Regions from separate parts of the Lysinibacillus sp. JNUCC 51 genome, predicted to be linked through region 1. Evidence: riboswitches for the same ligand, from Rfam matches in the RefSeq annotation. Region 1 holds a riboswitch; the other holds the start of a gene.

Evidence for each region. Region 1 has a riboswitch for cobalamin ahead of JNUCC51_RS13635 (ATP:cob(I)alamin adenosyltransferase). Riboswitches for the same ligand answer to the same signal wherever they lie in the genome.
Region 2: another riboswitch for cobalamin. It lies ahead of JNUCC51_RS08750 (ABC transporter substrate-binding protein); the one in region 1 lies ahead of JNUCC51_RS13635 (ATP:cob(I)alamin adenosyltransferase).

The regions. Positions count from the first base shown of each region.
Region 1 covers NZ_CP065545.1:2,809,136-2,813,355, reverse strand. The annotation lists gene JNUCC51_RS13645 (tyrosine-protein phosphatase) at 1-522, opposite strand, end outside; gene JNUCC51_RS13640 (ABC transporter substrate-binding protein) at 798-1,763, opposite strand; gene JNUCC51_RS13635 (ATP:cob(I)alamin adenosyltransferase) at 1,765-2,307, opposite strand; cobalamin riboswitch at 2,510-2,716, opposite strand; gene JNUCC51_RS13630 (hypothetical protein) at 2,944-3,492, opposite strand; gene JNUCC51_RS13625 (C40 family peptidase) at 4,035-4,220, opposite strand, start outside.
Region 2 covers NZ_CP065545.1:1,781,569-1,785,788, reverse strand. The annotation lists gene JNUCC51_RS08755 (acyl-CoA dehydrogenase family protein) at 1-1,250, shown strand, start outside; cobalamin riboswitch at 1,336-1,518, shown strand; gene JNUCC51_RS08750 (ABC transporter substrate-binding protein) at 1,769-2,734, shown strand; gene JNUCC51_RS08745 (FecCD family ABC transporter permease) at 2,731-3,732, shown strand; gene JNUCC51_RS08740 (adenosylcobinamide amidohydrolase) at 3,729-4,220, shown strand, end outside.

The DNA.
Region 1 (4,220 bases):
CTCCATTATCGTTTCCTCAGGTACATCTAAAGCAAGTAAAATAAGTGCACTGCCAATACCTGTTCGATCTTTCCCTACCGCACAATGATGAACAAGCCCTAAATTTTCAGGATGTTGAATCGTTGCCATTAACTTTTTAAACGAGCCATTATTAAAAGGCATTTGTGCATAAAAGTCTCGGAACATCTCTGGGCTTACAACCTTATAAAAATCTTTTCCACCAGTGTTTGTAGGCATCTCAAAAGCATGATTCCCCTTTGCCGGTATTTGAATATACTTGGCATACGGAAATACCGGATTAGGATTATTTTGAGCCTCGTGGTTGTCTCGATAATCAAAAATTGTTTTCACACCTAGCGTTTCAAATAGCTCCTTATCCGCTTTCGTCATTTTACCAAGTGCTGCTGAACGATAAATCAAACCATGCTTAACAGCACGCCCATCTCTCGACTTGTATCCACCCATATCACGAAAATTATGAACTGCTTCAAACGGAACAATCTTTATATCAAACTGTTTCACTCACTGCACCTCTCTCTATTAGCAAGCATTCTTATCTCTATTTTATAGAACAATTCGATATAATACCAATTTTCGCACTAGGAAATGTCATACAGTACTTAGAGCAATCAGGCGATTTATTTGAGCGCTTCTTTATCGAAGCGGAGTAGTTATCCACCTTATCCAATCAAATATGCCTCGGCATATTTGCGTCCAGAGTCGGCTTTGCATTTTCATAAAGAAGTTAAAAAGCTGCCCATAAAGGACAGCTTCAAAATACTTTTTTTCAATATAGACTATTTAAATAACTCAGGGTATGCTGCTTTTGCTATTAACTCAACAGCTTCGCCAATACGTGGACCAGGACGGTTTGAAATATCAGTATCAATATAGTAAACTTCTTTATCTTTAATAGCAGTCATTGAATTCCATCCATCACGAGAAAGGATTTCTGCCGCCGGGTCTTTCATATAGTCTACTGTTGTTAAAATGACATCTGGGTTTTTCGCAATGACATCTTCCTCCGATACCTTCGCCCAGCTTTGGAGGTCAGCAAAAACATTGTTCACATTTGCAGCATTTAAAATCTCTTGCTGGAATGTACCAGAACCAGCTGTATAAATGTCTGGCTTTGGACTAATTTCTAAATAGATATTTTTTGGTTCTTTCACATCTTTAACTTTCGCTTGGACATCTGCAATTTTACCTTTAATATCTTCATTTAACTTGTCGCCCTTATCTTTGATTCCCATAACCGTTGCGATTTGTTGGATATCCCCGTAAACATCATCAAATGATTTAGCTGATTGAATAGCAAACACTTTAATACCAGAATCTTCGAGACCTTTTAATGCATTTAAATTTTCATCATCTTTGACACCAGTTGTATAGGCAATAACGACATCTGGCTTTAACGCTAAAATACGCTCACTGTTGAATTTTGTAGAATCAGAAACACGCTCAATTTTTTGCGCTTCTTCTGGATACGAATCATACTTAGTTGCACCAACGATTTTATCACCAACACCTAGAGAAAATAAAATTTCTGTATTACTCGGTTGTAATGAAACAATAGTTTTAGGTACAGCAGCAAACTCTACTTCTACACCACGGTCATCCTTAACTTTATAGCTAGTTTTCTCAACTTGTTGATCTTCCTTAGAAACAGTCTCTTTATTTGTATCCTCTTTCGTGCCACAGCCAACTAATACGAGTGCCAGCATCAACACAGAAAGCCATTGTAGTTTGAACATTTTCTTCATTTCATTGATTCTCCTTTTTCTTCTTCATCGGGTACGACTTACTAATAAACGGTATTTCAGCAATACCAGCATACTGATTCATATAGACAGCCATTACAAAAAATACATTGGCTAGCAATCCTAAATAATCAAAGAGAATAGCTGGTACTTCGCGTTCTTCAGATACTTTGTGCAAAACACGGTATGATTTTTTCGCCTCACTACGACATAAATGCAATGCAGAAGCTGCCTCTGTTCCTTGAGGTAATACAAAGTTTTGTATTTCCTCTTTAACATGACTAACATAGAAATCATAGCGATCACTAAGCCAAGTCAAATCATCTTCGGTTACAGCTAATTTGCCTCGGACTGAGCCATTTACATGGTAAGCCATTGGTAAAATGGCTAGTAAATCATCTGCTACTACCTCTACCGTCTCCTTTTTTACCGCCGCCAAAGCGACCCCAATATGTGTTGTAAGGCTATCCGTTCGAATTTCAAAATCAACTGTTGATGCCTTTTCACGCATAAATGGATAACAAGAATAACGCGCATCTTTTTTCAAATCTAAGTCCCCGCTTTCCTTCGTGAAAAATTCTTACTTCATTCACACCCTTCCTAGGATTTCTTCAGGTAAATTATAAGTGTACATAAAAAAACGCTGTTCCCACTCATAAGGAAACAACGAAAATAACATAAATAGTGTCGTAGCAGACACGATATAGCCTATGTAATTGCCGCATATTCTCCTAGCTTCCGAAGAGTTATCATACGTTCAAACAAAGGTCGGTCTCCTGGCTTGTACAGTTCACAACATTCAATCACATTGTGAGTCATAAAAAACCTGCCCATCAGACAATTCGACAGTGGTATATCTTTATGAGTCCTGTACTTACAGTTGCGGAAACAGCTTCGGTTTTTCACCGAATTCCCGATTATGCTATAGTTCAGCACCCTTATTCTGCAAGAATTATTCACTTGTTAAGCAGTTTAACATAGATTAATAGGAAAAAATAGCTGTGGAATTAGAATAAACAAATACGTTGGATAAAAATCAAGCAGGTATTACCTTATGCACTCGGGTGATCTCATTGCCCACAAGGGTATTTCTCATGCTTGTGTAGGGATTTCTTATACTTTTAGATTGATGTTATAAAGGCTATCTCTCACCGAGAGAATTTGCGCAAAAAAACAGCTTTTTTTAACGGATGGCATTCTTATATTTCTTTTTGTATTTAACATCTTCTTCTTCTTCAATTAAACGCCGTGCAATCTCTAGTAGTTTCGGGTCTTTCGTTGCATCGAATAGCTTTTTAAAAGATACAATAATATCATAGCGAATCAACTTCGGGTGCTTTTCGTCTAAGCATATTTGAAATCTTTTCGCCAAATATGATACGACTAAATCTCTTTGTACCTGCCCTGCTAAACCTATTCTCCAAATTGCCTGCAAAGTACGCCTTGCAGTTTCTGTTTTTTCATCATACGTTACTGCCCAAATCTTTAAAAAGTCCTCTAATACTCTTTCTTCAGGATCACTTTTTGCAGCCAACGCGCATAAAAATTGTGCAGCACTTGCACGCACATGTCCATTTTTGTATGTAAGAGCCTGAACAAGTTGTTCCCAAACTGAATATGTCCAATCAACTGGTTCCTGCATAATTTTCATCAGTTCTTCGTATGATTTGTATTGCATATCACGGTCACGCTCTGTTAAATTACTAAAAAGTTGCAAAATCTCTTTTTCCATGATTCATCCCTACCTTTATTGTTTCAGAACGTAAAAAAATGGCGAACTTATAGGTGTTGTCTTAATTTATATAGTTGGTTACTTTACTACTATTAAATTAAAGTCACAAATAACTTTATTTCCAACAAAGATCCCTAATTGTATATCTCAAAATTATCAGAAATGAGGATCACTATGCAAGGAAACATTTCTTTCGACTATTAAAGACAAATTTTACGTGTTAGCTTTATGATTGGAATTGACAAGGAAAATACGCCATAATGACGACAATCATTTTATAAATAAATGTTGTGATCCCTTTCCTCGGCTCCACTTTAGTAAACGGGACTATAATAGTAAATATATCCACCTGTGTAAATTTATTCATCACAGATGTTATTTTACTCATTATTCACCGAGTAGTCGAGCCTAAATTAATAGATAACTATAGATTGGTTTACTCGGAGGATCTTAAATACCATCAAAAAAAAAGTCATCTTTGTAATTTTTCTTTTACAAAGATGACTTTTTTGCTATTTAAATCGTCTATATAATAGTAAGGCTTACTGAATACGACCGAAGCCTACTAAATATTGATTCCACCAATCAAGTGATTCAATGACAACACCTTTATTTTGAGCGTCGATCATCATGTTGTTTCCTAAGTAAATACCTACATGCGCTACGCCTGAACCATAGCTGAAGAATACTAGGTCACCTACACGTGCTTCACTTGCTGAAATACGTTG
Region 2 (4,220 bases), 1.0 Mb from region 1:
TGGCAACTGCTTATTTACTTGATCATTATGCAAGTGATGAGGTGAAGGAGCGCTTTTTACCACATGTATGTGCAACAGGAGACACAGAGCTATATGAGGGAGCAACATTTTTAACGGAGCGACAAGGTGGCTCTGATGTTGGGGCGAATGTTGTAGAGGCAAGAAAGGACGGCAATCAGTATCGTTTATATGGGGAGAAATATTTTGCATCTAACGCAGGAATGTGTGGAGTAACCATGGTATTGGCACGAATGGAAGGAGCTCAGTCAGGTTCAAAGGGCTTAACATTGTTTGCAGTTCCATGGCGAAATGACGATGGCACTGTTAATAACCTGCGCATTCGTCGTTTAAAGGATAAACTTGGCGTTAGAGCAGTACCTTCTGGTGAGGTGGAATTTGATGGTGCGCTAGCATATGTTGTAGGTGACCCGAATAAAGGAATTTACTATATGTTAGAGGCGCTTAATTTATCAAGAATTTGCAATGCGGTTGCTTCTATTGGCATCATTCGCCGCGGCTATTTAGAGGCGAAGCATTATGTGACAAATCGACATGCCTTTGGTAAGCCTTTAACGCAATATCCTATGATTCAGGACACACTAGGGAAGTTCGCTGCAAAGCTTCATGTAGAAGTTGCCACGGTTTTTGATCTTATTCAGCTGTACGATAAAGTAACTAGTGGACAGGGGAATAAAGAAGACATCATTTTGAATCGCTTGTATATTGCTATCATGAAAAAAGAAACGGCAGAGCAAGCTGTACATTATGCTAGTGAAGCCATTGAATTACATGGCGGAAACGGCTATATTGAAGATTTTGTTACACCTCGATTATTACGAGATGCACAGGTACTTACTGTGTGGGAGGGAACTGCGAATATTTTAGCTTTAGAGCTTATTCGTTTAGTTGAAAAGTTCCATGTGCACGAAATGTTTGTTCGTGTCATGGGAGAACGTCTAGAAAAACTAGCTGACGATCCATTAGTTGAAATTGTAGTGGAGCAATTAGCAAAACTAGATTCAACTTTGCAAACATTTAGCCGTTTAAATGATGCAACGAAAACGTTTGAGGCAAAAAAAGTCGCAGAGAAAATGGCGCATTTATATGAAAGTGTGGTAGCAGTCGAATGGGCACAAAGATTCGGCGGCAAATATGAGAAACTAGCAGATATTTATTTAGAGGACACATGGGCATTGCGTGAAATGGGTGCACCAATGAAAACGGTGCAATATTTTTCAGATATAGTTTAACTTCTTTAAGTATGCCGGGCATAATTGATTGATTAGAAGTCGTCTCGAATGGAGGCGACTTCTTTAATTTTCATGTATAATACAATCAACTGAATATTATAAAGGTTCTTTACTTAAGTAAAGTGAAAAGGGAAATCGGTGTAATTCCGATGCGGTCCCGCCACTGTATGTGTGAGTTTTTTCAATCTGCGCCACTGAAAATTTCGGGAAGGCTTGAAAAAGCGTATGAAGCACAAGCCAGGAGACCTGCCTTTATAGAAAACACGTTATAGCCTACGAGGATAGGATGGTGGATTTTGTATATGTATTTTTGTGCAAATTTGACCCCCTCATTGTTTTATGATGAGGGGTATTTGTTTTGGAAGATGAATGTCGATAAATTTAAAAAAGTGGGCGATAAACTCACAATGTTAGTTGATAAACCCACGATATTAGAAGATAAAAATTAAAATGTATCGGTAAATCAGAAAAACAAGTCGTTAAAATCTATATGCACAAATAGACTAAGGAGGATTCACATGAAGAAAATTTGGAAAATAGGATTATCAGCATTTTTAGCTCTTGGCTTGCTGGCTGCATGTAATACTAAAGAGGCAACAAATGAAAAGCCGTCATCTTCTGAGCAACAAGAGACAACAAAAGTAGATCAAGCAACATTTCCAGTGACGATAACGGATGCTACTGGCAAGGATATTACGCTAGAGGCGCCTCCTGAAAAGATTGTCTCTCTCATTCCGAGTAATACAGAAATTTTATTTGGACTTGGCTTAAATAATGAAATAGTTGGTGTGACAGACAATGACGATTATCCAGCAGAGGCCACTAAAAAAAATAAGGTTGGCGGTATGGATTACAATGTTGAAAAAATTATTGCGTTATCGCCAGATATCGTTTTTGCACATGCATCGGGTATGGGGAATTCAAAAGGAGCAATTGAACAACTTGAGGCTGCAGGTGTAAAAGTATTTGTTGTAGCGGATGCAAAAAACTTTAATGAAACTTACACAACGATTGAACAGCTTGGTCAAGCAACAGGGAAACTAGAAGAAGCTAAAAAAATTGTTGCAAATATGAAGGCGAAAGTTAAAGAGATTGAAACGAAACTTGATGGTGTTGAGCCAAAGAAAGTCTTTGTAGAATCTTCTGATGAGCCACAAATTTATACAACTGGTAAAGGTACATTTATGAATGAAATGCTAGAAATGATTCATGCCGAAAATGTGGCAGCAGATGTTAATGACTGGTATCAAATTGATGCTGAACAAATTATCGCGAAAAATCCAGATGTCATTGTTGTGGCATATAATTATGTACCAGATATTTTAAAGAAAATTCCACAACGTGCAGGCTTTGAGACAATTACGGCAGTAAAAAATAAAGCCATAGTACAAGTAGATGAAAATATAACAAGTCGTCAAGGTCCTCGTTTAGCAGATGGTCTTGAGGAATTAGCGAAAGCCGTCTACCCTGAGGAGTTTAAATGAGTAAAACAATTGTAGCCTATGTAACAGCAATTACGCTTCTAATCATTAGCATCTGGTGTGGTGTAGCGATAGGCTCAGTTCATATTCCGCTAGAAGTATTGTGGAATAAGGCGGCTGATGAAACAGCTGCCAATATTTTATGGAAAATTCGATTACCCCGAGTCCTGCTAGCAGGGCTTGTAGGGGCGTCACTTGCAATTGCAGGGGCAGCTTTTCAAGGCTTATTAAAAAACCCTTTGGCTGATCCTTATACGTTAGGTGTTTCCTCTGGTGCATCAGTTGGCGCAGTCTTGACGATTTTTTTTAGTATATCTCTACCTGTAGTAGGCCATTTTACATTGCCGACCTTTAGTATGATAGGTGCCATATTAACGATGGTTGCTGTCATGGGCTTTGCTAGAATAGTAGACCGCTCGCTAAAAATGGAAACTCTTATTTTAACAGGGGTTATATTTAGTTCATTTTTAGGTTCCTTGATTTCATTAATGATTGCATTATCTGGTGAGGAGTTACGCCAAGTAATCGGATGGCTGCTAGGCTCAGTATCGATGCGTGGTTGGCCATACGTTCAGATGATTATCCCGTTTGTAATAATTGGCTCAATCATGCTTTGGACACAAAGACGCGAGTTAAATGTTCTGTTATATGGTGAAGAGCGCGCGAAGCATTTAGGTGTCAATGTTAAGCGCAGTAAATATATTATTTTAGTGGGTGGATCAATGTTGACAGGAGCAGCGGTAGCTGTTTCTGGAACGATTGGCTTTGTTGGTTTAGTTGTGCCGCATATGACGAGAATGGTTTGGGGTTCCGATCACCGTCATTTATTGCCATTATCGTTTTTAAATGGGGCAACTTTGCTGATTATTTGTGATTTAATAGCACGAACTATTATTGTGCCAAGAGAGCTACCGATTGGTGTTATTACTGCATTTATTGGGGCGCCCGTTTTTTCTTATATTTTTTATAAGCAACGTAGAAGCAAGGGGGTACGGGCATGATTGTTGTTGAACATCTTTCCGGCGGCTATGAAGACGTACCTATCGTCCAGGATATAAGTTTTTCCGTTGAAAAAGGCAAAATACTAGGGATCTTAGGGCCAAATGGTAGCGGAAAATCCACTCTGTTAAAAGTAATGAGTGGCATATTACCAGCAACTGCAGGCACTATATTAGTAGATGGTAAAAATATTAGCTCTTACAATGCTCGTGCATTAGCAAAAAAAATGGCGGTGCTACCACAATTACATGCTAATGCTTTTTCAAACAGTGTTCGGGAGGCAGTATCACTTGGACGTTATCCACATCAAACAGGCTTCTTTTCAAGCTGGACTGATCGTGATGAACAGGCAGTCCAACATGCTATGATGCAAACTGGTGTGAAACGCTATGAACACACACCGATGGAATTTTTGTCGGGCGGTGAACAGCAAAGAGTTTTTGTAGCCCAAGCTCTTGCACAAACAGCGGAAATATTACTGCTAGACGAA